DNA from 4 places in the Streptomyces sp. NBC_00012 genome. Region 1 is predicted to be linked to each of the others. Evidence: riboswitches for the same ligand, from Rfam matches in the RefSeq annotation. Region 1 holds a riboswitch; each other region holds the start of a gene.

What was found. Region 1 has a riboswitch for cyclic di-AMP ahead of OHA19_RS34825 (C40 family peptidase). Riboswitches for the same ligand answer to the same signal wherever they lie in the genome.
Region 2: another riboswitch for cyclic di-AMP. It lies ahead of OHA19_RS10455 (M23 family metallopeptidase); the one in region 1 lies ahead of OHA19_RS34825 (C40 family peptidase).
Region 3: another riboswitch for cyclic di-AMP. It lies ahead of OHA19_RS06085 (peptidoglycan DD-metalloendopeptidase family protein); the one in region 1 lies ahead of OHA19_RS34825 (C40 family peptidase).
Region 4: another riboswitch for cyclic di-AMP. It lies ahead of OHA19_RS16070 (NlpC/P60 family protein); the one in region 1 lies ahead of OHA19_RS34825 (C40 family peptidase).

Annotation. Positions count from the first base shown of each region.
Region 1 covers NZ_CP108309.1:7,669,111-7,676,077, reverse strand. Annotated here, with positions in the region: gene OHA19_RS34850 (VOC family protein) at 351-1,124, opposite strand; gene OHA19_RS34845 (hemerythrin domain-containing protein) at 1,175-1,684, opposite strand; gene OHA19_RS34840 (hypothetical protein) at 2,016-2,189, opposite strand; gene OHA19_RS34835 (ATP-dependent Clp protease proteolytic subunit) at 2,288-2,923, shown strand; gene OHA19_RS34830 (hypothetical protein) at 2,931-3,239, shown strand; cyclic di-AMP (ydaO/yuaA leader) riboswitch at 3,637-3,809, shown strand; gene OHA19_RS34825 (C40 family peptidase) at 3,813-4,286, shown strand; gene OHA19_RS34820 (LysE family translocator) at 4,313-4,945, opposite strand; gene OHA19_RS34815 (LysR family transcriptional regulator) at 5,018-5,953, shown strand; gene OHA19_RS34810 (ATP-binding protein) at 5,963-6,394, opposite strand; gene OHA19_RS34805 (helix-turn-helix domain-containing protein) at 6,599-6,967, shown strand, end outside.
Region 2 covers NZ_CP108309.1:2,265,014-2,271,980, reverse strand. Annotated here, with positions in the region: gene OHA19_RS10465 (M16 family metallopeptidase) at 1-1,366, shown strand, start outside; gene OHA19_RS10460 (M16 family metallopeptidase) at 1,393-2,775, shown strand; cyclic di-AMP (ydaO/yuaA leader) riboswitch at 3,048-3,213, shown strand; gene OHA19_RS10455 (M23 family metallopeptidase) at 3,227-4,048, shown strand; gene OHA19_RS10450 (GntR family transcriptional regulator) at 4,273-4,968, shown strand; gene OHA19_RS10445 (HPr family phosphocarrier protein) at 5,249-5,530, opposite strand; gene OHA19_RS10440 (GNAT family N-acetyltransferase) at 5,704-6,967, shown strand, end outside.
Region 3 covers NZ_CP108309.1:1,284,876-1,291,842, reverse strand. Annotated here, with positions in the region: gene OHA19_RS06110 (aspartate aminotransferase family protein) at 1-301, shown strand, start outside; gene OHA19_RS06105 (helix-turn-helix domain-containing protein) at 381-989, shown strand; gene OHA19_RS06100 (DUF6126 family protein) at 1,023-1,190, shown strand; gene OHA19_RS06095 (tyrosine-protein phosphatase) at 1,207-2,022, opposite strand; gene OHA19_RS06090 (alpha-galactosidase) at 2,248-4,344, shown strand; cyclic di-AMP (ydaO/yuaA leader) riboswitch at 4,616-4,793, shown strand; gene OHA19_RS06085 (peptidoglycan DD-metalloendopeptidase family protein) at 4,799-5,731, shown strand; gene OHA19_RS06080 (SGNH/GDSL hydrolase family protein) at 5,921-6,763, shown strand; gene OHA19_RS06075 (STM4011 family radical SAM protein) at 6,840-6,967, opposite strand, start outside.
Region 4 covers NZ_CP108309.1:3,544,067-3,551,033, reverse strand. Annotated here, with positions in the region: gene OHA19_RS16085 (GNAT family N-acetyltransferase) at 1-302, opposite strand, end outside; gene OHA19_RS16080 (NlpC/P60 family protein) at 441-1,502, opposite strand; gene OHA19_RS16075 (hypothetical protein) at 1,816-2,169, shown strand; gene OHA19_RS16070 (NlpC/P60 family protein) at 2,225-3,373, opposite strand; cyclic di-AMP (ydaO/yuaA leader) riboswitch at 3,380-3,545, opposite strand; gene pcrA (DNA helicase PcrA) at 3,792-6,275, shown strand; gene OHA19_RS16060 (M23 family metallopeptidase) at 6,348-6,967, opposite strand, start outside.

The DNA of each region.
Region 1 (6,967 bases):
CCGCGGCGTGTACGGCGGCGGGATCGGCCGTGTCCGCCGGGACGACAGGCGCCTCGGCCCCCAGTACCCGCAGTTCGTCCGCCGCGGCGTTCAGTCCTGTCAGTCCCCGCGCGACGAGCCCGACCCGGTCTCCCCTGCGGGCGAACTCACGGGCGATCGCACGCCCAGGCGGTCGCACTCCCGACGCCGGCGCTCGCTCCGGTGACAACGACCGTCCTGGACATGGAAGTACCTTCTCTCATGTCCGACCCTGAGCGGGGTGTCGGGCCATATCTGACGTGAGCGGAGGCCCAGTCGACGCGACAGGGGCCGACCGCCTGGGCGTGAGTACGCTTGATGGGGCTGGCCTGTCAAATGTCGGACACAGTGAAGAGGGCGCCATCGCAGTCGCGGATACGGAAGGCGTTGCTCGGGGCGTCGGCGGGATAGGGAACCGGTGAGGATGCGCCTCCGGCCAAGACGGCGGCCGCCGCAGTCTGCTCACTGTCCGTGACGAGGAAGCCGACGTTCCATCGAGGTCTCCGTCCCGGGTCCAGGTCAGTTTCGGCGCCTTCGCCGCGCAGGGTGGCGACGGTGCGTCCCTGGGCCTGGACCATGATGTGGTCCTGGGCGTAGTCGACCGTGCAGCCGCCGGGCGGCCGGGCCCAGTCAAAGACCTCCGCGTAGAAGATCGCGGCGTCGAACGCGTCACGGGTCAGCAGGTCCAGCCGGACTGGGACGCGGCCCTGCTCTGCGGGCCAGATCAGGGCCGGACCCTCCCAGAATCCGAACACGGCGCCGTCGCGGTCGGCGGCGATCCCGGCCCGGCCCTCACCCAGGGGAAGAGGACCGACGGCGAGCGTGGCGCCGCGCTCGCTGATCCGACCTGCGGTTTCGTCCGCGTCCCTGACGGCGAAGTACGGGGTCCAGACGGCCGGATGGCCACCGCCTGGGCAATATCCGACTCCGGCGACCGGCCTGCCGTGGGCCAGAGCCACCGAGAAGTCGCTGCCGAGGGCGCTGGGCCTGAACGTCCAGCCCATGACGTCGGAGTAGAAGGACTGCGCTGCGCGCAGGTCCTGTGCCATCAGGTTCACCCAGCAGGGCGCGCCGGCCACCGGCATGGTTCGTTCGAGGGCTGGCATTCGACTTCTCCAAGTGCGTGATGGGCGGCAGGCCGTGCCCGGGTCGGGGTTCAGCCGGTGATTGTGCGGAGCAGGTCGCGTACCCGGTCCACCAGACCGGCTCCGGCGCGGGTGGGGGCCATGTCCCTGGCCCGGCGCACCAGTCGGCCGAGTTCGTCCAGCTTCTCGGGCGGGAGGGCAGCTGCGAGTTTCGGGAACAGTTCATGCTCTTCGTCGCGCATATGGAAGGCGACCTCGAACTTGAGCTTCGCGATCGTGTCGTTGAACTGAGGATCTTCGACGCTCAGGTCTTCGAGGTCCTTGAGCATGCGCTCGACTCTGGCGTGATCGGCGAGTTCCTTGTCCGCCAAGGCCGCACCGTGCGCCACGTGCGCGCGGACCACGGGGTAGAGGTGCAGTTCCTCGGCGACTGTGTGCCGGACCAGTTCCGCGGTCAGACGGTCGGCCAGCAACCGGCGCTGCGGATGATCAACCGGCTGCAACTCGATCTGCGAAAACAACGCCTCCAGCTCACGATGGTCGGCCATCAGCTCCACGATCACATCGCCATCAGGTTCCATCACAGCACCCTTCCTCCAGTTCATCGCCCCTCGGAAGGAGGGTGCAAGCACACAGACAACAGGCACGAGACACAGAACCTGCGCTCCGCGCGCGAGAACGGCCCCGGCACTCACCTCCCCGGCGCAGCCATAACGGGACCACGTCGTCGGCTCTTCCCCCGCTTTTCGAGTCTTGCCCGCCCCAGGAAGAACAGGACCTCAAGGTCAGAGCGGCAACTCCGGAGCAAGGAGCTAGCACTCGCGGACCGACCGCGACTCCGGTCGGCATCTTTGTGACGCGTCACAACCGCACCGCATAAGGAACGAAATACGGGCGGGGCCCGCTCGCCCGTCATTGCTCGCCCTGAAGCTGTGCACCCTCCGTCGGGCCGCCATGCCGGTAAGGCGGCAGCTCCTCCCAGAAGGTGACGGGATGACCTGCGGCCTCGACTGGCTTTCGAATGGCGGCGAGGTTCTTGCCGTCGACGGCGTGCCGGATGTCCTCCTCGCTGCATGGGCCGGGCATGCCATCCTAATCTTCTGTACGTCCTGTACATTTTTTACGGAAGCCAGTGCACCCCCGCACAGACGCCCGCGCAGACCCGGAGGAGAGGCATCGCCATGCTGTTCCGTCCCACCGCCCGCCATGTACTGCCCGAGTTCACCGAGCGCACGACCAACGGGACCCGCACCCTCGACCCGTACTCCAAGCTGCTGTCCGAACGGATCGTCTTCCTCGGCACCCCGGTCGACGACGCCGCGGCCTGCGATCTGATCGCGCAGCTCATGTACCTGGAGCATGACGCCCCGGACCGGCCCGTATCGCTGTACATCAACTCGCCCGGCGGCTCCTTCGGAGCCATGTCCGCGATCTACGACACGATGCAGTACCTCACTTGCGAGGTGGAGACCTTCTGTCTCGGACAGGCCGGTTCCTGTGCCTCCGCACTGCTCGCCGCGGGCGCTCCCGGCCGGCGGCACGCACTGCCCGGGGCGAGGGTCGTCGTGCGGCAGCCCGAGCTCACCGAGCCGCTGCGGGGCCAGCCGTCCGACCTGGAGATCGAGGCACGGGAACTGGAACGGGTCCGCGCGATGCTCACCGCGCTGTTGGCCCGTCACACGGGCCGCACCGAGGAGCAGATCACCGACGACACCGAACGCGACCTCATCCTCGACGCGGCGGGCGCCAAGGCGTACGGGCTGGTGGATCATGTCCTGGAGAACCGGAATTCCTCTCTCCCGCCGCACGGCGCGAGGTGAACACCCGATGCGACCACCGGAGTTCCCGCCCCTGCCCGCACTGACCCGCGCCGAGGGGGAGTTCATCGACCACTACCTCGAAGTCCTCGACCAGGTAGGCCGGATCAACCCGGCCCGCGGCAGCGACACCTACGGCGCACTGCGCGCCGCACAGGCACTCGTCGCGCAGTCACGGGCGCTGCGGGACGCCCTCGCATTAATGCACGAGCGCGGCGAGGCACGGATCCACGCCGCCACGCTCGCCCGTGCGCTGCGCGTACTGGACGGGGAGCGGCGGGCCGGACGCGTCACCGTACCCCCCGCTCCGGCCAGTTGACCGACTCTTGCGCCGTATGCGGACGGCGGGCCCGCCCAACTCCCGTTGCCCCGCCGTCCGCCGGCCATCACCCGACTTCCGTACCCGACACGCCCGACGGGCCACCGAAATTCCTCGCTCGTTCGGCGTAGGAAGTCCCCCGTGCGAGGGACCGCTCAACTTGCGGTTTACGCGTGGACAGTGAACGGAATCCACCCTTCCGCCCCTGGTACGAACCCGGTCCGAATCACCGACGGATCGTCAAGAATCATCATGTCCACCTGAATGGATCAGTCGTGAGGAGCCTCACATATCCCTGTTTCAGCTCGGAAATCCGGCAGGCGGTGAGTCAAGATCCCTGGGACGACAAGCCCCCGCCACCGCGGCGGGGCGGTCCGGGCGGACGCCGAGTCCTGCCGCCGTCCGGATGCCTGGTCGACAGAAGTGGATCGGCAGGAGTGGAGGACCCGAGCACAACGGGTCGACCTGAACATCGGTCGACCCTCGGGGTGAAGCCGCCGAACGCGGCCGGGCAACTTCGCCAGCCCGAACCCGACAGGTCATCCTTCACAGGCGGCTGACGAAGGGTTGCGCATGACTGCGCAGGTTCATGTCCCGTCTCTGCTCGTCCGGGCCGGTACGGCCTCGGTTCTCACGCTCGCCGCCGTCGGCGGCACCATGTTCGCCCCGGGCGCCGCGACGGACGCCCAGGCGGCGACTCTGCCGATGAAGGCGCTCAACGTCGCGGCATCGAAGAAGGGATCGCCCTACGGGTGGGGGGCGACCGGCCCCAACCGCTTCGACTGCTCGGGGCTGACGCTCTATTCGTTCAAGAAGGCGGGCAAGAAGCTTCCCCGCACCGCCCAGCAGCAGTACAACCGGACCCGGCACATCTCCGCCTCGCACCGCCAACGCGGCGATCTGGTGTTCTTCCACTACGGCCGCAGCGTCTACCACGTGGGGATCTATGCCGGTAAGGGCAAGATCTGGCATTCGCCGAGGACCGGCGCCGTGGTGCGGCTGGAGAAGATCTGGACCAAGAGCGTCTACTACGGCCGGGTCCGCTGAGGCGGGGCCGCAGATCCATCCCGCCGTCAGTGCGGCAGCGGGCCGGTCACCAGCACCAGACCCAGTGCGGTGAGCGCCGCGCCGCTGCCGCCCTCGATGGCGCGTGCGGTACGCGGCCGGCGCAGCCACCGCCCCAGCCGGTCCACGAGGAGCGCCACCACCGGAAACCAGACCAGCGCCATCGCGACGACGATCGCCGCGAGCAGCAGGGTCCTGGGCAGCGGCGGCTGCCCGTCGGGGACGAACTGCGGCAACAGGCTCAGGAAGAGCACCGGCGCCTTGGGATTGAGCGCGTTGGTCAGGAAGCCCTGCCGCAGTGCGCGCACGCGTCCCTGGTCCGCGCGCCGCTCCTCGGGCCCGTCCCCGTCCGGGGTGCGGCGCCGGGCCGCGCGCAGGGCGCTGAAGCCGAGGTACAGGACGTAGGCCCCGCCGAGCAGCTGGACGGTACGCAGGAGCGCGGGCACCGCCACCAGCACCGCGGCGAGCCCTGCGACGGCCAGGGCGGTGTGCACCAGCAGCCCCCCGGCCACACCCAGCGCGCTGGCCACCCCCGCGCTGCGGGAGGCGAGCGCGTTGCGTACCACGACGGTGAAGTCCGCGCCCGGCAGCGCGACCATTCCTGCGGCGACCCCGATGAAGGCGATCAGTTGTACGTCCATGGGTCCACCCTGACCCGGCGGAGCCTTTAGCGTGTACTTGCAATCTTCTGGGCCTGCCAAAAGGAACGCTTAATGTACGACCCGACAAGGCTCGCGGCGCTGGTGGCGGTCGCGGAGGCCGGATCGATCACCCGGGCCGCCGCGCGGCTGGGCTACACCGCGCCGGCCCTCTCCCAACAGATCGCCAAGCTGGAGCGGGAGGCGGGCGCCGCACTGCTGGTACGCCACCACCGAGGAGCCCGGCTCACGGCCGCGGGCGAGCTGCTGGCCGGACGTGCCCGGCGCATCCTCGACGAGATGGACCAGGCCCGCCATGAGCTGGCCCGTCTCTCCGGACTGTCCGGCGGGCGCCTGCGGGTCGGCACGTTCACCACGGCCGGCATGCATCTGCTGCCGCCGGTGCTGAGCGCCTTCCGCCGCGCACACCCGGATGTGGAGCTGGCGGTCACCGAGTACGAGCCGCCCCAGGGCGTGGCGGCGGTGGCCGCCGGCGAGGTCGATCTGGCGCTGACCCATGTCTACGAGCCGTCCGCCGCGACGCCCTGGCCCGCCGGGGTCTTCGACGAACCGCTGCTGGTCGAGGAGCTGGTCCTGATCACGGCGGTCGGCCAGATGCTGTCCGAGGGCAGCGGGAGACTGCCGGTGACGGAACTGGCGGGCCGGCCGCTGATCAGCAGCGCGCCCACGCATCCGCCGCGCCGCGGGGTCGAGCAGGCGCTGGCCGAGGCCGGGGCGACACCCGCCGTGGTCTGTGAGTCGCCCGGCTATGCGCTGGTGTGCGCGCTGGTCAGTGCGGGCATCGGGATGGCAGTCGTCCCCGAGATGGTCGCCGCGATGTCACCGACTCCGCTGTCCGTACGGCGGCTGGATCCCGCTTCCTTCCGGCGGACGATCTCGGTGGTGCACCGCGGAGACCGGGCGAGCGCCGCGGCGGCGACGCTCCAGGCCCTGTTGCGCAGCGGGTTCGGGAGGGCGGGGTCGGCGCAGCGGCCGGGCGGCGAGGGGTGACCATGTCGGTCAGCTCTGCACGGGGATGCTCCACGGAAGCGCGATCCACACCGTCTTGCCGCCGTCGGCGGTGGGGGTGACGGTCAGCCGGCCTCCGCACTGCTGGGCCAGAGCACGGATGATCACCATGCCGCGCCCGTTGTCCTGCTGGACAGCGGCGGGCAGTCGCCTGGGCCAGCGGGGGTGACTGTCCGTCACCCCGAGGTGAAGCTGTTCCTCCCGCTCCAGCCTGAGGTCCACGGTGAACGTGGGCGACTGCCCGAAGGTGTGCTGGACGGCGTTGGTCGCGAGCTCCGAGACGATGAGCTGGATACTGTCGGCGAAATCGGTGTCGGTGGCCAGGCCCCAGTCGGTGAGCACCCGGGCCACGTACCTGCGGGCTGCCGAGACCGAGACCGGCTCGCTCGGCAGAGTGACGTTTGCTTCCTGATGGTCTGCCATGGCGAGCCGTCCCTTTCCCACCTGTACCGACCCGCGATCGGTACAGGTTGCGCTTCGCGCCAGATTGCCATTGATGCTGCCCTCTGTGACGGCGATCCGCCAAGATATGCATATATCTGTCGCTCGAAGCGGTGAACCCTGCCACGCAAGACCGTATGTGGGCGGCACACTGTCCGCTCGACGGATGAGGGAGGGAGGTCGCGGATGCAGCACGGTCCTGCGGTCAGGCGCCGCAAGCTCGGGGAGGAGCTCCGGAGTCTGCGCCACGCGGCGGGACTGACCAGTCGGGACGCGGCGCGGATGCTCGGCTGGCACCAGTCGAAGGTGAGCCGGATCGAGACCGGGGTGAGCGGGGTGCGGCCGGCCGATGTGACCCGGCTGCTGGACGCCTACGGCGTGGACGACACCCGGTTGCGGGATCTCCTGGCCGCGTTGGCGGGTTCGGCGGGTGGTGGCGGCACCGGGTGGTGGCACGCCTATCGAGGCCTGATCCCGCCCCAGTACCGCGACTTCATCAGTCTGGAGTCCCAGGCTCGGACCGCGCGCACGCTGGAAACCTCGGTGGTGCCGGGT
Region 2 (6,967 bases), 5.4 Mb from region 1:
GGGTCACACGGCCACCGCTCAGGCCGGCTCCGGCGGCTTGACAGCGACCGAGCACCGCCTGGCCAACGGCCTGCGCGTGGTGCTCTCCGAGGACCATCTGACCCCGGTCGCCGCGGTCTGCCTCTGGTACGACGTCGGTTCCCGCCACGAGGTCAAGGGGCGTACCGGTCTGGCTCACCTCTTCGAGCACCTGATGTTCCAGGGCTCCGGCCAGGTCAAGGGGAACGGCCACTTCGAGCTGGTGCAGGGGGCAGGCGGCTCGCTCAACGGGACCACCAGCTTCGAGCGCACCAACTACTTCGAGACCATGCCCACGCACCAGCTGGAGCTGGCCCTGTGGCTGGAAGCCGACCGCATGGGCTCGCTGCTCGCCGCACTCGACGAAGAGTCGATGGAGAACCAGCGCGACGTCGTCAAGAACGAGCGCCGCCAGCGTTACGACAACGTCCCCTACGGCACGGCGTTCGAGAAGCTGACGGCACTGGCCTACCCCGAGGGCCACCCGTACCACCACACCCCGATCGGCTCGATGGCCGACCTGGACGCCGCGACCCTGGAGGACGCGCGCACCTTCTTCCGTACGTACTACGCGCCCAACAACGCGGTGCTCTCGGTCGTCGGCGACATCGACCCCGAGCAGACCCTCGCCTGGATCGAGAAGTACTTCGGCTCCATCCCGTCCCACGACGGCAAGCAGCCGCCGCGCGACGGCACGCTCCCCGAGATCATCGGCGAGCAGCTGCGCGAGGAGGTGCGCGAGGAGGTCCCGGCACGCGCGCTGATGGCCGCCTACCGGCTGCCGCACGACGGCACCCGCGAGTGCGACGCGGCGGACCTCGCGCTGACCGTGCTCGGCGGCGGGGAGTCGTCGCGGCTGCACAATCGCCTGGTGCGCCGTGACCGTACGGCCGTGGCGGCCGGGTTCGGGCTGTTGCGGCTGGCCGGTGCGCCCTCGCTGGGCTGGCTGGACGTCAAGATGTCCGGCGGCGTCGAGGTGCCGCAGGTCGAGGCCGCGGTCGACGAGGAGCTCGCCCGGTTCGCCGCCGAGGGCCCCACGCCCGAGGAAATGGAGCGCGCGCAGGCCCAGTTGGAGCGCGAGTGGCTGGACCGCCTCGGTACGGTCGCCGGCCGCGCCGACGAACTGTGCCGGTTCGCCGTGCTGTTCGGCGACCCGCAGCTCGCCCTGACCGCTGTTCAGCGGGTGCTCGATGTCTCCGCGGAGGAGGTCCAGGCGGCCGCCAAGGCCCAGCTGCGCCCCGACAACCGTGCGGTGCTGGTCTACGAGCCGGTCGAACCGGCAGAGTCAGCTGACGCAGCGGACACCGACGAGACCGACACCGACGCGCACGAGGGGGCGGACCAGTGACCGACGCTGCCGCGACTGGAGTTTCGATGCAGTACCACCCACAGCCGGTCCCCGGCGTCGCCCGCCCCTGGGCCTTCCCCGCGCCCGAGCGCGGCGCCCTGCCCAATGGCCTCACGGTGCTGCGCTGCCACCGCCCCGGTCAGCAGGTCGTGGCCGTCGAGATCTTCCTCGACGCCCCGCTGGACGCCGAGCCCCAGGGCCTCGACGGCGTGGCCACGATCATGTCGCGGGCGCTGAACGAGGGCACCGACAAGCACACCGCGGAGGAGTTCGCCGCCGAGCTGGAGCGCTGCGGCGCCACTCTCGACGCGCACGCCGACCACCCCGGCGTCAGGGTCTCCCTGGAGGTCCCGGCCTCCCGGCTGGCCAAGGCCCTCGCGCTGGTCGCCGAGGCGCTGCGGGCGCCCGCCTTCGCCGAGAGCGAGATCGAGCGGCTGGTGCGCAACCGGCTCGACGAGATCCCGCACGAGCAGGCCAACCCGGCCCGGCGCGCCGCCAAGCAGCTCTCCAAGGAGCTCTTCCCGGCCACGGCGCGGATGTCGCGCCCGCGCCAGGGCACCGAGGAGACGGTGGAGCGGATCGACTCGGCCGCCGTGCGCGCCTTCTTCGACGCCCACGTCCGGCCGTCCACGGCGACCGCCGTGGTTGTCGGGGACCTCACCGGCATCGACCTGGACGCCCTGCTCGCCGACACCCTCGGTGACTGGTCGGGGGACACCGCCGCGCCCCGCCCCGCCCCGCCGATCACCGCAGACGACACCGGGCGGGTGGTGATCGTCGACCGTCCGGGCGCGGTGCAGACGCAGCTGCTGATCGGCCGGATCGGCGCCGACCGGCACGACAGCGTGTGGCCGGCCCAGGTGCTCGGCACGTACTGCCTGGGCGGCACCCTCACCTCCCGTCTCGACCGGGTGCTGCGCGAGGAGAAGGGCTACACGTACGGCGTACGGGCCTTCGGCCAGGTGCTGCGGTCGTCGGCCCCGGACTCCGCCTCGGGGGCGACCGGCGCCGCGATGCTCGCCATCAGCGGGTCGGTGGACACGGAGTCCACCGAGCCGGCGCTCAAGGACCTGTGGACCGTCCTGCGGACCCTGGCGGCCGAGGGCCTGACCGACGCGGAGCGCGAGACGGCCGTGCAGAACCTCGTGGGTGTGGCGCCCCTGAAGTTCGAGACGGCGGCCTCCGTCGCGGGCACCCTCGCCGACCAGGTCGAGCAGCACCTCCCCGACGACTACCAGGCGCAGCTGTACGCCCGGCTCGCGGAGACCGGCACGGTCGAGGCGACCGCGGCGGTAGTCAACGCCTTCCCGGGTGACCGGCTGGTCACGATCCTCGTCGGCGACGCGGCACGGATCGAGGAGCCCGTCCGGGCGCTGGGCATCGGCGAGGTATCGGTGGTCACCGGCTGACGACCGGCCCGGCGGGCGTCAGGACGGGGCCGGTCGACGGCCCCGCCCCGGCCGCTTCCCCTCGCCTTATCGCAAGATATCGGGACAAAAGGGAAGGTCCTTGCGAGTGCGATCTCGCCAGGGCCTTCCCTTTTGTCCGTTCTGGGTGGGAGGTTGCCTGTCTGCCCTGTGGGATGCGCTACAAAGCGGCCCGTCCGTTTGGTGAATGAAAGTAACCCCGCTTAGCGTCGGTTCGACTGCCCGTCACTCGTATGCCGCATCCGCGACGTACCGGACAGTCATCGCCGAGTCCCCGTCAGGCGCGAGCCTGGGGAGCCGGGGACCCACGCAGTCCCTGGGGTGAATCGGATGCCTGAGCCCGGACGGGCCGGGGTGTCCGTAGGAGACCTTCCTGCTCCGAACCCGTCAGCTAACCCGGTAGGCGAGAAGGAAGGAAAGGATCAGCCACTCCATGGCGTTCACCCGTGCCACCGGGAAGCACCGTGCCCCGAGCCGACTGACGCGCGGCAGCGCGAAGGTTGTCGGCGTCGCGGCTCTGGCCACCACCGGCGTCATCGGCGGCCTGGCCGCTCCCGCCTTCGCTGCGGACTCCGACGCCCCCTCCGCGAGCGAGACCGGCCTCAACCAGGTCATCGCCATCGACAAGACCCTTGCCGACCGGATCGACGCCCAGGCCGACGCCCAGCAGCATCAGGCCGACGCCGCGGCGAAGGCGAAGGCCGAGGCCCACCGGAAGGCCGAGGCCAAGAAGAAGGCCGAGGCGAAGGCCAAGGCAGCGGCGAAGGCCAGGGCCGAAGCGAAGCGCGCCGCCGAGGCCCGCGCCGAGAAGGCCCGCGCCGCCCGGTCCGCCGAGCGCACCCGACTGGGCGCCTTCCAGCTCCCGGTCGCCGGTTCGTACGTCTCCACCGGCTACAAGTCCAGCGGCTCGCTCTGGTCCTCCGGCAGCCACTCGGGCATCGACTTCCACGCCGCGTCCGGCAGCTCCGTCGTCGCCGTCGGCGCTGGCACGGTCGTCGAGGCGGGCTGGGGCGGCGCGTACGGCAACAACATCGTGCTTCGGATGACGGACGGCACGTACACGCAGTACGGCCACCTCTCCTCGATCGGGGTCTCCGTAGGCCAGAGCGTCGGCGCGGGCCAGCAGATCGGCCTCTCCGGCTCCACCGGCAACTCCACCGGACCGCACCTCCACTTCGAGGCCCGGACGACGCCGTCGTACGGCTCCGACATGGACCCGGTCGTGTACCTGCGCGCCCACGGCGTCAACGTCTGACCGACGCTCCACCGCACCACCTCGTCGAAGGCCCCGGCAGCGCGCCGGGGCCTTCGGTATTCCCGCCGCCTGCCCGCGGGGTACGACTGCCCGCCGACCGCCCCGTGGCCAAAAGATATTCATTGATTTCCGCCCGGCATCGGAAATGCAGCCGCATTGCAATAGGGTCGCGTAACCGGCGTCGGCCGGCCGCGTTTCGCGGGGATTGAGGCGGAGGTTCGGACATGCGCATTCCGGCGCATTCGGTATGCACGGCGATCCGTGACGACATCGTCTCCGGTGTCTTCGAACGCGGCAGTCGTCTCACGGAGGAGTTGCTGGCCCGCCGTTACGGGGTCTCCCGCGTCCCGGTGCGGGAGGCGCTGCGCACCCTGGAGTCCGAGGGCTTCGTGGTCACCCGCCGGCATGCGGGCGCCTGTGTCGCCGAGCCCACCGAGCTGGAGGCGGCCGACCTCCTGGAGGTCCGCACACTGCTGGAGCCGCTGGGTGCCGCCCGTGCCGCGCAGCGCCGCACCGAGGCTCACCTCAAGGTGCTCCGCGGGCTCGTGCGGCTCGGCCAGGACCGGGCCCGGTGCGGTGAGGGCGAGGACCTGCGCGCACTGGGCGGCTGGTTCCACGAGACACTGGCGCAGGCCTCCGGCAGTCCCGGCCTGATCGCGCTGCTCACCCAGCTGCGACACAAGATCGCCTGGATGTACGCGGTCGAGCAGCCCGCCCGCCCGGTGGACTCCTGGGCCGAGCACGGGGCCATCGTGGACGCGGTGGCGCGCGGCGACGCGGAACGTGCCAGGGCGCTGGCAGCGCACCACGCGGAACGGGCAGCGGCCGCGCACCGGTTGCGACGGTGGCCCGCCGCTCCCCGCGCCGGCCGGGTGAGGACCTCGCAACATTCCGTAAACACGGCGGGCGCCCGGCATTAACAATTGCGCCGTATACAAGAGAAGTAATTGCTCGGGATTTTCCCGGTCAGGTAGTTGCTCGGGATGTTCCCCGGCCGGTCGTCCCGCATTTCGCCCCGACCGAATTTCGCGCGCTGGGATCCCGGGTGGCCGAGGTCTGCTGCTCGAATTCCGACTCCCCGCATCTCGGTCATCCGGATTTCCGCCGGGCGGCCCGTTCCGGAAACAAAGCGGCCCGTTCCGGAAACAAAAGAGCCGTGGCCCCGTTCCAGGGTGCCACGGCTCTCTCTCGGAGCATGGTTCAGACGGTCTCCGGGAGCTCCTCGAGCCCCTCGGTGACGAGCTTCGCCAGGCGGTCCAGGGCGGCTTCGGAGTTGTCGGCCTCGGATGCGAGCACGATCTCCTCGCCACCCTGCGCGCCGAGACCGAGGACCGCGAGCATGGAGGCTGCGTTCACCGGGTTGCCGTCGGCCTTGGCGATCGTCATGGGGACGCCGGAAGCCGTGGCGGCACGGACGAAGATGGAAGCGGGGCGGGCGTGCAGGCCCTCGGCCCAACCGACGTTGACGCGGCGCTCAGCCATGGTTCTGCCCTTCACGAATCAACAGTTGTCTAGACCAGTCTCTCACGCGGTGCGCAGTGCTCCGGCCGACCCCGGGAGCAGCCCGCGATGCCTGCGGCCCCGCCGATCGGCCCTCTCAGACTGCCCCGGCCCCGGGACCTACGCGACCGCTGACGGAGCCGTACTCTTTGCCCATGCAGCCCGCGCCGGAGCAGAGTCCGCATCACGCTTATCCCGACCACTGGGAAGCGGACGTGGTGCTCCGCGACGGAGGCACCGCGCGCATCAGGCCCATCACCACGGACGACGCCGAACTGCTGGTCAGTTTCTACGAGCAGGTCTCCGACGAGTCGAAGTACTACCGGTTCTTCGCGCCGCACCCACGGCTGTCCGACCGGGACGTGCACCGCTTCACCCATCACGACTACGTCGACCGGGTGGGGCTCGCCGTCACGGTCGGCGGCGAGTTCATCGCGACCGTCCGCTACGACCGGATCGACGAGCGCGGCAGGCCCGCCTCCGCCCCCGCCGACGAGGCCGAGGTCGCCTTCCTCGTCCAGGACGCGCACCAGGGACGCGGCGTGGCCTCGGCGCTCCTCGAACACATCGCCGCCGTCGCCCGCGAGCGCGGCATCCGCCGCTTCGCCGCCGAGGTGCTGCCCGCCAACACCAAGATGATCAAGGTGTTCCGGGACGCCGGCTACACCCAGCAGCGCAGCTTCGAGGACGGCTCCGTCCACCTCACCCTTGACCTCGAACCGACAGCGGAGTCCCTCGCCGTCCAGCGCGGCCGTGAGCAGCGGGCGGAGGCGCGGTCCGTGCAGCGCCTGCTGGCCCCCGGATCCGTCGCGGTCATCGGCGTCGGCCGGACCCCCGGCGGCGTCGGCCGCACGGTCCTGCGCAACCTCCTCGGGGCCGGCTTCACCGGCCGCACGTACGCCGTGAACCGCGCCCTCGCCGCCGGCCAGGTGACCATCGACGGCGTCCCCGCCCACCGCTCGATCGGCGACATCGACGAGCAGGTCGACCTCGCGGTCGTCGCCGTCCCGGCCGACCGGGTCCCGGAAGCCGTCGCGGACTGCGGCGAGCACGGCGTCCAGGGTTTGGTCGTCCTCTCCGCCGGATACGCCGAATGGGGCGCCGAGGGCCGGGAACGGCAGCGCGAACTGGTCCGGCAGGCCCGCTCGTACGGAATGCGGATCATCGGGCCGAACGCCTTCGGTCTGATCAACAACGCCGAAACGGTTCGGCTGAACGCCTCGCTCGCCCCCGAGCCGCCCGCCCCCGGGCGCATCGGCCTCTTCACCCAGTCCGGCGCGATCGGCATCGCGCTGCTCTCCGGGCTCTACCGGCGCGGCGCGGGCCTGTCCACCTTCATCTCCGCGGGCAACCGCGCCGACATCTCCGGCAACGACTTCCTCCAGTACTGGTACGAGGACCCCGACACCGACGTCGCCC
Region 3 (6,967 bases), 6.4 Mb from region 1:
GTTCGGCCGGCCGTCGTCCCTCAAGCTGCGCAGCCGCTGGACCATGCTGCAGGCGGCCCGCAAGGGACTCTTCGCGCAGATGGTGGTGGTGCCGCTGCTCCAGAAGCACCGCATCCTCACCCAGGTCTCGGGCGACCACCTGGAAGTGATCAAGCTGATTCCGCCGCTGGTGATCGACGAGGCGGACGTCGACCGGTTCGTCATGGCGTTCACCGCTGTGATGGACGACGCACACAGCGGCGGTGGGCTGATGTGGGACTTCGGCAGGACACTGGTCAAGCAGGCGGTGGCCAACCGCTGAACCGTCTGGTGATCTCGGACGTTTTTGCCTGAGAGGTAAGAAATTTGCCTCTCAGGCAGGATCCTGGCCCAATGGGTACATGAATCCTCCAGACGGAGGGGCGGCCGACGAGCTGCCCGGAGTCGCACCACGCCTGCGCGATCTGCGCCGGAGCCGTGGTCTCACCCTGGAGACCGCCGCTCAGCGGGCCGGGCTCTCGCCCGCCCATCTCTCCCGGCTCGAGACGGGCCGTCGCCAGCCCTCGCTGCCGATGCTGCTCGGTCTTGCCAGGATCTACGGTACGACGGTCTCCGAACTGCTCGGAGAGAAGCCCCCGGAACGTGACGCGATCATCCGCGGCGGGAAGTTCGAGGGGGCCGAGGCGGACGGCTGGATGTACCGGCAGGCCGGCGGTTCCGGCAGGGCGATGCAGGCGCTCCGAGTCCGGGTTCCGCAGGCCGCGCAGAGCGATCTCGTGCGCGTCCATCCCGGCGAGGAATGGCTGTGCGTGCTCACCGGACACCTCCGGGTCTGGCTCGGGGAGACCGTGCACGACCTGGCCCCCGGGGACAGCGCGCACTTCGACTCGCTCACCCCGCACCGGATCACGGCCGTCGACCGCGACGGTGCCGAGCTGCTCTTCGTCCACACCCTGCTGCAGAGCCCCGCCGCCGAGCTGTGCCTCGGCAGCGGTATCCACCGTCGCTGAGACCGGCTCCTCCGGTCGCCAGAGAGGACCGTCATGTCAGATTCAGAGAACTTCGACCCGCTGGGGTCCAGGAAGAACTACGAGGCCCAGGAGCGGAAGTTTCCGCGCGGCGTGGTGATCCGGCTGTTCGCCTACCTCATCGCCGGACACATCTTCGCGGCCTTCCTCTACCTGCTCTTCGCGGTGGCCGGCAAGGGCTGACCAGGCCCGTCCGCACCTACCGCGCCTCGTCGAGGAGGCGGACGCGCAGCCGGTCCCGGGTTTCGGGAGCGAGCTTCAGGCCCTCGGAGAAGTAGCGGTCCGTGCTGCCCCAGGTCTCCTCCATGGTGGCGAACGCTGCCGCGAGGTAATCGGCATGGGCGCCGAAGAGCGGGTTCAGCAGTTCCATCACCTCGGCCGACATGCCGTCCGCCGAGGTGTCGCCGCGCTTCACCTTGTAGCGGCGGTGGGCGTCGTTCGACTTCAGGTAGTCGGCCTCGATGGCCTCGCGCTCGACGCCGACGGCGAGCAGTGACACCGCGATCGACAACCCGGCCCGGTCCTTGCCCGCCGCGCAGTGCATCAGGGCGGGAACGCTGTCCTCGGCCAGGGCGTGCAGCACCCGGCTGTGCTCGGCGGTACGGTCCTTGATGATCGAGCGGTACGAGGCGAGCATCCGGTTCGTCCCCTTGCCGTCGCCCAGGATCGAGCGCAGCTGCTCGACGTCGCCGTTGCGGACCATGTGCCAGAACTCCGAGCCGTCCGCCGGGTCGGAGAGCGGGATGTTCACACTCCGTACGCCGGGCAGCTCCACGTCCAGCCCGTCGAGCCGGCGGTCGGCCGCGTTGCGGAAGTCGAAGACCGTGTGCAGACCGAGGCCGCCCAGGAACGAGGCGTCCTCGGCGGTGGCGTGCGCGAGGTGACCGCTGCGGAAGAGCCCCCCGTGCCGCACCCGTCGCCCGTCCACGGTGGGCAGCCCGCCCACATCGCGGAAGTTGCGGACACCCGCCAGCTCGGGTTCCGTCGACGGGATCTGCGGCGACTGCTGCGTCACGGTGACTCCTGGAGTGTCTGGTGCCGGCGCGAGTCGCAGGCAAGGCCACTCCCGCGACGATACGACATCGATTCCTCAGGCAATCATCTCGGCCATTCCCTGTCGATACCCGGGTGAACTCCGGTTCTCCCGCGGCGAATCCGTCCGGCCAATTCCTCGCCAGGCCGTTGCCCACGCCCCGCCGATGGTCGATGATGTGCGGAACTGTTCGAATGTGGGGATGCGATGATCGAGACGGGCAATACCGGCCGGACCTGGCTGCTCACCGGGGCGAGCAGCAGCTACGCACTGCGGCTGACCGAGCAGGACGAGCTGGTCCATCTGCACTGGGGGCCGAGAATCGGCCTCGCGGCGGCCGAGGCGCTGGCCGCCGCACCGGAGCTGCCCTTCAGGGCCTTCGAGTCCCACCTCGACGGCCGGGAGGAGTATCCGGTGGAGGGCGGGCCCAGGTTCGTCCGCCCGGCCCTCTCGGTACGCACCCCGCAGGTCCGGGGCACCGAGTGGACCTTCGATACCGCCGAGGTGGACGGGGACGAGCTGCGGATCGGCTTCACCGACTCCGTGCACCGGCTCGCCCTGACCCTGCACTACCGGATGCGGGACGACTCCGACGTCGTGGAGCGCTGGGCCACCGTCGCCCACGCCGGACCGGATGGCCCGCCGCTGGAACTGCTGCGCGCAGACGCGGCCGCCTGGTCGCTGCCCGCCCGCGACGGCTGGCGGCTGAGCCGGCTGCACGGGCGCTGGGCGGCGGAATCCCGGCTCGCGCGGGCGGAGCTGCTCCATGGCGAGAGCGTCATCTCCAGCAGGCGGGGCCACACCGGCCATCAGTTCCTGCCGTGGGTCGCGCTGGACGCCGACGGCGCCGCGACCGAGGAGAACGGCGAGGTGTACGGCTGCGCGCTCGGCTGGTCCGGGTCGTGGAGGATCTCCGTGCAGCGGCTGCCCGACGGGCTCGTACAGATCACCGGCGGCGCCGGCTACGACGACTCCGGACTGTTGCGGCTGGCGCCGGGGGAGTCGTACACCACGCCCGTCTTCGCCGGCCTGTGGAGCGGGCAGGGGTTCGGCGGGGCGAGCCGCGCCTGGCACGCCTGGCAGCTGGCCCATGTGATCCCGGGCGCGGAGGACGTGCGGCCGGTGCTCTACAACTCCTGGGAGGCGACGGGCTTCGACATCTCGCTGGACAAGCAGCGAGCCCTCGCCGAGCGGGCCGCCGCGATGGGCGTCGAACTGTTCGTCGTGGACGACGCGTGGTTCGGGCAGCGGACCAGCGACCGGGCCGGGCTCGGCGACTGGACGCCGAATCCGGACCGCTTCCCCGGCGGGCTGAAGCCACTCGCCGACGAAGTGCACGGGTTCGGCATGCAGTTCGGTATCTGGGTCGAGCCGGAAATGGTCAACGCTGACAGTGATCTCTATCGAGCACATCCCGACTGGGTGCAGCACTTCCCCGGGCGGGCGCGGACGGAATACCGCAACCAGCTGGTGCTCAATCTGGCCCGTCCGGATGTGCAGGCATATCTGTGGGAGCAGCTGGATACGCTGCTCTCCGAAACGCCCGTCGACTACGTGAAATGGGATTTCAACCGCTGTTTCACCGATGCGGGCTGGCCGGGCGAGGAGTACCCGCAGAAGCTCTGGATCGACCACGTGGATGCCCTGTACGCGCTGATCGACCGGCTCAGGGCCGCACATCCCACGGTCGCGTTCGAGTCCTGCTCGGGCGGCGGCGGCCGGATCGACCTGGGGATCCTGTCCCGTACGGACCAGGTGTGGACCTCCGACAACACCGACCCGCTCGACCGGCTCGCCATCCAGGAGGGATTCGGGCACATCCACCCGGCCCGGGTGATGGCCGCCTGGGTCACCGACAGCCCGAACGACCAGCTCAACGGCAGGGTCAGCTCGCTGCGCTTCCGTTTCGTGAGCGCGATGGCCGGTGTGCTCGGGGTCGGCGGGGACCTTGCCGAATGGAGCGACCAGGAGCTGGCGGAGGCGCGGGCCTGGGTGGACCTCTACAAGGAGATCCGCCCGGTCGTGCAGCAGGGCGCGCTGTACCGGCTGCGTGAGCCGCGCGGCGGACTGAGCGCGGTCCAGTACGTCCACGGGGACGACGCCGTGGTCCTGATGTGGCTGGAGGCGCAGCGGTACGGGGAGCGGCCACCGGTCCTGCGGCTGCGCGGGCTCGACCCCGAGGCGACCTACACCTGCCTGGACACGGGGGCGGTGCACCACGGTTCGGTACTGCTGCATCAGGGGCTGCACTCCGGACTCCGGGGCGATCTCGACGCGCGGGTGCTGAGGCTCCGACGGGCATGATGCGCCTTATGTCCGTAATACGGCCATTTGCCCGAACATGGCCTGTTCGTAAGGGACATGGCGGTCGCCTCGTGAGCGGGATCATATCCGTGACGGTGTGTGGCGAAGGGCGAGTCGGGTAATCCGTGCGCGGTGCGGAAATTCAAGATCCTTAATCCACGGAGTGTGACCGGAATTCCGCGCCGATTTCCCGGCGCGGATTCCGGCGTGGAACCTGTGGCTTGTTCTCGTCGTCCCGACTCGCTTACGGTCACCGTCAATCCGGTCGGACCGCCTAATCCTGCCGCCGCCCGGAATTCACATCCACTCATCGTGTGGCAGGAGCGGGGGAACCAGGTAAGCCGCCGATCGGAGAAATCCGGCCGGCTCGGGGTTAAGACGCACTCAGTGCGGCCGGGCATCTCCAGCCCGAACCCGACAGCTCACCTCGCAGGCGCCGGAGAGGAATTACGCCATGCCCATATCGGGTAAGCACCGTCGTCCCAAGCTCAGCACCATCGCGCGTGGCGTCGCCGCGGTCAGCGCCGGCGGCGCCGTCGTCGCACTGCCGCTGCTCGGCGCCACCGGTGCCCAGGCCGCGGAGCAGGCCGTCCCGGCCGCCGCGCCGCAGCCGGCCGCCGCCACGCACGCCGCCCCGGTCGCGCAGAAGCAGGCCGCCACCACGACGTACTCCGTCGTCTCCGGCGACTACCTGTCGAAGATCGCCGCCGAGCACCAGATCAAGGGCGGCTGGCAGCAGCTGTACCAGGACAACCGCGAGGTCGTCGGCGAGGACCCCAGCCTGATCTTCCCGGGCATGAAGCTGACCCTCGGCGGCAAGGCCGCGGGCAACGCCGCGCCCACCGGCGCCGGCACCGGCTCGGCCCTCCCGTCGAAGGCGCCTTCGGTGGCCGTCGAGAAGTCCGCCCCGGCCAAGTCCTCGTCCGCCGCCACGGAGTCCAAGGCCCCGGCCTCCGCCCCGGCCGCCACCCAGAGCACCGGCTCCGGTTACGTCCACCCGGTCCCCGGCAACCACACCACCGCCTACCGCGCCTCCGGCTCCAACTGGTCCAGCGGCAGCCACACCGGTATCGACTTCCCCGTCTCGACCGGCACCAGCGTCAAGTCCATCACCTCCGGCACCGTCGTCGCCGCCGGCTGGGGCGGCGCGTACGGCAACCAGGTCGTCGTCAAGCACACCGACGGCCACTACTCGCAGTACGGTCACCTGTCCTCCATCTCCGTGTCGGCCGGCCAGGCGGTGAGCGCGGGCCAGCAGGTCGGCCTCTCCGGCGCCACCGGCAACGTCACCGGCCCGCACCTGCACTTCGAGGTCCGCACGGGCCCGGCGTACGGCTCGGACATCGACCCGATCGCCTACCTGGCCTCGCACGGCATCTCCGTCTGAGACGGACGGCCGGGCAACTGAGCGACCAGGCATGACCTGAGCAACACGGAAGGGGCGGTGCGCGGCGGCGCACCGCCCCTTCTGCTTATTCCCCCTTTACCAAAAACTGACCGGGTGGTCTATCTCACCACCCGTCAACCCCTTATTACGGTCGCGTAGGTCACATTCGGCGGTGCAGGATAAGCGTTTGTGGCAGACGATTCGAGAAAAAATCAACGTGGCGTCAACAACCGACAGGGCGTCATCGGGTCGTACGCGGCGATTGGCGACAGCTTCACCGAGGGAGTCGGCGACCCCGGCCCGGACGGGACCTTCGTCGGCTGGGCAGACCGATTCGCGGTACTTCTCGCGGACCAGCTCCCGGACCCCGATGCGACGGGCACGGAAGGTTCCGCACACGGGAATTTCAGGTACGCCAATCTCGCCGTACGCGGACGCCTCCTCGACCAGATCGTCGAGGAGCAGGTACCGCGCGCCAAGGAGCTCGCACCCGACCTGGTGAGCTTCTGCGCGGGCGGCAACGACATCATCCGGCCGGGCACCGACCCCGACGACGTGGCCGAGCGCTTCGAGCGTGCCGTCGCCGAGCTGACCCGAGCGGTCGGCACGGTCATGGTCACCACCGGCTTCGACACCCGTGGCGTTCCCGTGCTGCGCCATCTGCGCGGGAAGATCGCCACCTACACCGCCCATGTGAGGGCCATCGCCGACCGCTACGACTGCCCGGTCCTGGACCTGTGGTCGCTGCGGTCCGTCCAGGACCGGCGGGCCTGGGACGACGACCGGCTCCACCTGTCGCCCGAGGGACACACCAGGGTCGCGCTGCGCGCCGCCCAGGTCCTCGGCATCGACGTGCCGGCCGACCCCGACCAGGTATGGCCCCCGCAGGCACAACGCGGCACCCTCGAAGTGCGGCGCGACGACATCCACTGGGCACGCGAGTACCTGGTGCCGTGGATCGGCCGGCGGCTGCGCGGCGAGTCCTCCGGCGACCACGTCGAAGCGAAGCGCCCGGACCTCCTGCCGCTCTGAGGGGGCAGCCCTCGGACGGCCGATCGGTGCGTGCCCCGGCCGCACACCCACTGCCGCACCAGGGCGGGCCAGGTACTCAGGCCCGCCCGGTGCGGGAGGGCAGTGGTGACACGGGGGACGGCAGCGGCGAGGCGGGCAACGGCAGGGGTGACAACGGGAGTGACAGCGGCGACGCCGGGAGCGGCAGCGGCGACGCAGGGATCC
Region 4 (6,967 bases), 4.1 Mb from region 1:
GCCATGACCGGGGCCCGGTTCTCGACGGTGAACCCGGCGGCGAGCAGCGCGGGTTCGACCGCCGGCGCCGAGCCGGGCAGGAACTCCAGCCGGGGCAGCCGGTCGTGCTCGCGGAACGCCGCGATCAGCGCGTCGATATCGGCGGGTGTCGGCTCGGCGTCCTGGTCGGGGATGGCGTAATTGGCGTACTTGAGCGACCAGTTCGGGTTGTAGTGGACGGTGAACGGTCCGACCCGGAGGTGGTCCGGGGAGCGCTGGGCGAGCGTACGGGCATGGGTCTGGACATCGGCGTCCATGGGCATGTGGGGTGGTCCTTTGGCCGGTCGGGCGACGGCGGGCCGGTCCGATGGCGGTCCGGCCCGAAGGCGGTTGCTCCGATGACGGATCGGCCCGAAGACGATTGCTTCGGTGGCGGGCCGACCCGGATCGGGGACGGGAGCCTATGCCACCCGGGTGGCCCCGGCGAAGGGCATTTGGTCGATCGGCGCGATCCGGACCGGTGACCCGGTGCGCGGGGCGTGGATCATCTGCCCGTTGCCGATGTACAGCCCGACATGGCTGATGCCGGAGTAGAAGAACACCAGGTCGCCCGGTGCGAGTTCGGAGCGCGAGATGCGCCGTCCCGCGTTGATCTGGGTGTACGTGGTCCGGGGGAGCGAGACACCGGCGGAGCGCCAGGCGGCCTGGGTGAGCCCGGAGCAGTCGAACGAGGAGGGGCCGGTGGCGCCCCAGACGTACGGCTTGCCGAGCGCCCCGTACGCGAAGGCGACGGCCTCGGCGGCGCGGGCGTTCGGCGCCCGGACGGCGCCGCGCGCGGCGGAGCGGTCGGCGTGACCGGCGAAACGGGTGCCGTCGGCCGATCCGTGGCCGGCGTTCTCGTAGGCGGTGCGCTCGGGCGGGGTCAGCCGGTCGAGCAGTCGCCGGGCGTCGGCCAGCTTGGTGGTGATCGTCGCCTTGTGCTTCTTCAGCTCGGCCCGGCGGGAGGTGAGCGCGGCCAGCTCCCCCTTGGCCTGTGAGCGCAGTGTGGCGATCTGGGCGACCTGTCGCCGGACCTTGCCGAGCGCGGCGGCCTGGCGGTCGCCCATCCGGTCCGCGTACGACGCCCGCTCCAGGTACTGGTCGGGGTCGGAGGAGAGCGCCAGCTGCACGGACGTGGAGAGGCCGCCGGAGCGGTACTGCGCGGCGGCGAACGAACCCAGTGCGTCGCGCGAGGCGTTGAGGCGCCCGGTCCTGCGGGCGGCCTCGTCGCGCAGGTCGTCGAGGGCGTCCTCGGCGGCGGACGCCTTCTCCTTCGCGCCGTTGTACTGCTCGGTGGCGACCTCCGCGTCGTGGTGCAGCCGGTCCACCTCGGCCTTGACCTGGGCGGGGGTGCGCTGCGGGTCGGCGTGCGCCGGGCCGGGCAGCACGGCGGCGGTGGCGGCCCCGGTGAGGGCGAGGGTCGCCGCGGTGCGGGCAGCAGGGCCGGTGTACAAGCGCTGCTTGGGTTTTCGATGCGCTGCCACGAGGGCGTGCGTCCTTCCTGACGACTGCCCGCCGGGGGCTACCGACGGGCCCGCCGCAACTCTCGGCGGGGCGACCGGTGCGCCGTCCGCGTACGGAGCGGAGGTGAGCCGGTCGTCTGGTCAGCGACGCTAATCCCGGGGCACAGGCAGGAGTCGTAATGACGCTTATTGTCTGAATTTGGCGTGGCAATGGCGTCGAGTGATCGGAAAAATTGCACCAGAGTCAGGCAATTGGTACAGACGCGAGTGAAGTGGTCAGGAAGGCACACCTGCCTGCCGGGGGGTGATATGGCCGGGGCTAGGCTGCGGCCTCATGGACGTACTCATTCATGTCTTCGTCGCCCTGCACATCATCGGAATCGCCTCCCTGCTGGGCGGTTTCCTGACCCAGATGAAGGCGATGGGCGCGGGCACGGCCCGGTTCGTCCCGGCGATGCTGCACGGTGCGCTGACCATGCTGGTCACCGGTGTCGCACTGGTCGGGCTCAACCAGGCCGACGGCAACCATGTCAACAACATCAAGATCGGCGTCAAGCTGCTGGTCCTGGTCGTCGTCCTCGCGCTCGTCTACATCAAGCGGGACGAGGAGAAGGTCGACAAGGGCGCCTTCGCGGCGGTGGGCGGACTGACGATGCTCAACATCTTCATCGCCACGCTCTGGACCTGATCCCGCCCGCGCCGTGCCGTCTCGGCACCGGGGCGGCACGGCGCGCGGAGGCCGGCTAAGCGGGCCGCACGCTGCCGTAGATCGGCATGTAGTAGATCGACTCCTCGCGCACGTTCGCCCCGGGCTTCGGCGCGTGGATCATCATCCCGTCGCCCTTGTAGATGCCGACGTGGCTGATGTCGTCGTAGAAGAAGACGAGGTCTCCCGGCCGCAGGTCCGCCGTGGCGACCCGGGTGCCGATCTTGACCTGGTCCCAGGTGGTGCGCGGTATGTCCACGCCCGCGGACTTCCACGCGGCCTGGGTGAGCCCGGAGCAGTCGTACGACGCCGGGCCCGTCGCGCCCCAGACGTACGGCTTGCCGATCTGGTCCCTGGCGAAGGCGAGGACCTTCTCCGCCTTGGTGGTGGAGCCGCTGTCCGAGCCGGTTCCGGACCCCGTCCCCGCGCCGCTGCCGCCGCCCGACTCCTTCGCGGCCTCCTCGGCCTTGCGGTCCGCCTCGGCCTTCGCGGCGGCCTGCCGCTTCGCCAGCTCCTCGGCCTTGCGCTTGGCCTCCGCCTCCTTCTTGCGCTCGATCTCCGCGAGCCGCGCCTTCTCCTCGGCGGTCAGCTTCGACAGCAGCGTGCGCGCCTCGCCCAGCTTCGTCTGGACGTTCTGCTTGCTGGTGCGCAGTGTGTTCTGCGTCGTCGTCAGCGTCTCCAGGCTCCGCACCGCCTCGGCCCGCTTCTTCGCCGTTCTGGCCTGCTGCGTACGGAAGTCCGTGATCGCCTTCTGCTGCCGGCTGGTCATCCGGTCCATCAACTGGCTCTGGTCGAAGTACGACTGCGGGTCGTCGGCCAGGAAGAACGTGGCGCTCGGTGTGATGGAGCCGCTGCGGTACTGCGCGGCCGCGTAGGTGCCGAGCGTCCTGCGGGCGTCGTTCAGCTTGTCGGCGCGCTCGGCGACGTCGTCCAGCAGGGCGTCGACCTTGCCGCGCTGGGCGGCGGAGGCCTCCTTCGCCTGGTTGTACTGCTGGGTCGCGGTGCCCGCCTGCCGGTAGAGGTCGTCGACCTTCTTCTGTACGTCCTCGACGCTGGGCTTGGGATCGGGCGCGGCCATGGCGCTCTGCGTGGAGAGCAGCGTCACGGACGCCAGGGCCGCCGTGGTGAGCCCGACGGCCGGTGCGGTGGTGCGCACCCGGGTGCGCGGCTTGCGATGGGATGCCAAGGCGGCATCTCCTTCCGTGGACCGCCTACCGGGTTAGCTGTCGGGTTCGGGCGGAACGGAAGGCTGCCCTACGGTCCGAGTGGGGGATAAGGACCGATTCACCCCAGTACTGCGTGTGGGTCCCCGGTTCCGAGCTCCCTCGGGGGCAGCCCGGATTCGGCGGAGGCGCCCGCTCGGCGTGGTTCGCCTCAAGGGGGTACGGGCCGCCCGGTCGAGCACGGTAGCCAACCCATGGTGCTGCTGTGAAGGTTGATGTTCGATATGCCCGATACGTTTTCGTGACCTTGTCGGAGTGGGCGATGGGGACCGGGAATTCCTCACCCGCTGTGGGCGCGCACCTCCGCTGGGTGTCCGTCGCGATGCGTGGTTCGCCATGCGGCCGACGCCTGTCGGTCCGGCGCCCTAGACTCGACTAGCGATGAGCAGCCTCTTTGACGACAGCTTCCTGGCCGGCCTCCAGAACACGGAGGAAGAGCCCCCGCCGCCCCCCGAGGACTCCGCACCCGAAGAGGTGCCGGAGGACCTCTTCGCGGGCGTGTTCGACGGGCCCCCGCCGCCCAGGGACGCCTACTACCGCGACGGCGCGCACCGCCCCGTCATCGACTCCGCGGCGCTCCTCGACGGGCTGAACACCGAGCAGCGCGCCGCCGTCGTCCACGCGGGCTCCCCGCTGCTCATCGTCGCCGGGGCCGGCTCGGGCAAGACCCGGGTGCTGACCCACCGGATCGCCCACCTCCTCGCGGAGCGCGGGGTGCACCCCGGCCAGATCCTGGCGATCACCTTCACCAACAAGGCCGCGGGCGAGATGAAGGAGCGCGTCGAGCAGCTCGTCGGACCGCGCGCCAACGCCATGTGGGTCATGACCTTCCACAGCGCCTGTGTGCGCATCCTGCGCCGCGAGTCGAAGCGGCTCGGCTTCACCTCGTCGTTCTCGATCTACGACGCCGCCGACTCCAAGCGGCTGATGGCCCTGGTCTGCCGCGATCTCGACCTCGACCCGAAGCGCTTCCCGCCGAAGTCGTTCACCGCCAAGGTCTCCAACCTGAAGAACGAACTGATCGACGAGGAGACCTTCGCCGGCCAGGCGGCCGACGGTTTCGAGAAGACCCTCGCCCAGGCCTACGCGATGTACCAGTCCCGGCTGCGCGAGGCCAACGCGCTGGACTTCGACGACATCATCATGACGACGGTCCACCTGCTCCAGGCGTTCCCGGACGTCGCCGAGCACTACCGCCGCCGCTTCCGCCACGTCCTGGTCGACGAGTACCAGGACACCAACCACGCCCAGTACACCCTCGTGCGCGAGCTGGTCGGCCCGGCGGGCGAGAGCGACGCCCCGGCCGAGCTGTGCGTCGTGGGCGACGCGGACCAGTCGATCTACGCCTTCCGCGGCGCGACCATCCGCAACATCCTCCAGTTCGAGGAGGACTATCCGAACGCGACGACGATCCTCCTGGAGCAGAACTACCGCTCCACGCAGACGATCCTGTCCGCCGCCAACGCGGTCATCGAGCGCAACGAGAGCCGTCGCCCCAAGAACCTCTGGACCAAGGCCGGCACGGGCGCCCGCATCACCGGCTACGTCGCCGACACCGAGCACGACGAGGCACAGTTCGTCGCCGACGAGATCGACCGGCTCACCGACGCGGGCGACGCCAAGGCCGGTGACGTCGCGATCTTCTACCGTACGAACGCGCAGTCCCGCGTCTTCGAGGAGATCTTCATCCGCGTAGGCCTGCCCTACAAGGTCGTCGGCGGCGTGCGCTTCTACGAGCGCAAGGAGGTCCGGGACATCCTGGCCTACCTGCGCGTCCTCGCCAATCCGGAGGACACCGTCCCGCTGCGCCGCATCCTCAACGTGCCCAAGCGCGGCATCGGCGACCGCGCCGAGGCGATGATCGACGCGCTGTCCATGCGCGAGAAGATCACCTTCCCGCAGGCGCTGCGCCGGGTCGACGAGGCGTACGGCATGGCGGCCCGGTCGGCCAACGCGGTCAAGCGGTTCAACACGCTGATGGAGGAGCTGCGCACGATCGTCGAGTCGGGCGCGGGCCCCGCCGTGGTCCTGGAGGCCGTCCTGGAGCGCACCGGCTACCTCGCCGAGCTCCAGGCGTCCACAGACCCGCAGGACGAGACCCGGATCGAGAACCTTCAGGAACTGGCCGCCGTGGCCCTCGAATTCGAGCAGGAGCAGGGAGCGGCCGGCGCGGCGGGCGAGGACGGCGCGGACACGGCACCCGGCACCGGCGCTGGGACGGGCACGCTCGCCGAGTTCCTGGAGAAGGTCGCGCTCGTCGCCGACTCCGACCAGATCCCCGACGAGGACGAGGACGGCTCCGGCGTCATCACACTGATGACGCTGCACACCGCGAAGGGCCTCGAATTCCCGGTCGTCTTCCTGACCGGCATGGAGGACGGCGTCTTCCCGCACATGCGGGCGCTGGGACAGGTGAAGGAGCTGGAGGAGGAGCGGCGGCTCGCCTACGTCGGTATCACCCGGGCCCGCGAGCGGCTCTATCTGACCCGGGCCGCTATGCGCAGCGCGTGGGGGCAGCCCTCGTACAACCCGCCGTCGCGGTTCCTGGAGGAGATCCCGGACCAGCACCTGGAGTGGAAGCGGACCGGGCCGATGGCGGCTCCGGCCGGACCGACGTCGGGGATCACGTCGTCGCTGTCCTCCTCGCGTTCGCGCTCCGGACCCTCGGGCTTCGCGACCCGGCGGACCTCGGACAAGCCGACGATCACGCTGGCCGTCGGGGACCGGGTCACGCACGACCAGTTCGGGCTCGGCACGGTCACGGTGGTCGAGGGCATCGGCGACCAGGCGAAGGCGACGGTCGACTTCGGGGACGAGCGGCCGAAGAAGCTGCTGCTGCGGTACGCGCCGGTCGAGAAGCTGTAGACGGGGGCGGTGCGGCGGCCGGGACTGTCGTCCCTGGCCGCCGCACGGGCTCCGCTGCTCCGCCCCTTCGGCTCAGGTCGGGTTGACGCCGTGGCTGCGGAGCCAGGGCAGCGGGTTCACTGCCACTCCGCCACCGGGGCGCACCTCGAAGTGCAGGTGCGGGCCGGTGGAGTTCCCCGAGTTGCCGGAGTAGGCGATGACGTCACCGGCCTTGACCGGGCCCGAGCGGATCTTGGTGCTGCTGAGGTGGCAGTACCAGGTCTCGGTGCCATCGGCCATGGTGACGATGGCCATGTTCCCGTAGGCGCTGTTCCACTGGGTACGTACGGTGCCGTCGGTCGCGGCCATCACGGGGGTGCCGTACGAGACGGGGAAGTCGATGCCCGTGTGCACGGACATCCAGTTGACGCCCGCCTGGCCGAAGTACGCGCTCAGGCCGTGCTCGGCGACCGGGATGACGTACTTGGGCCGCAGCGCCTCCTTGCGGGCGGCCTCTTCCTCGCGCTTCTTCTTCTCGGCGGCCTGCCGCTCCCTCAGGTCGATGCGCTCCTGGGTACGGCTGGCACGGTCGGCGAAGTTCTCCGCGTCGGCGCTGAGGTTGGCGAGCTGGGTGTCCAGCTTGTTGTTGGCGGCGACCGGCTTGACGGTGCCGGGATCGGCGGCCGCCATCGTGGACTTGGCGTCGTCCTTCT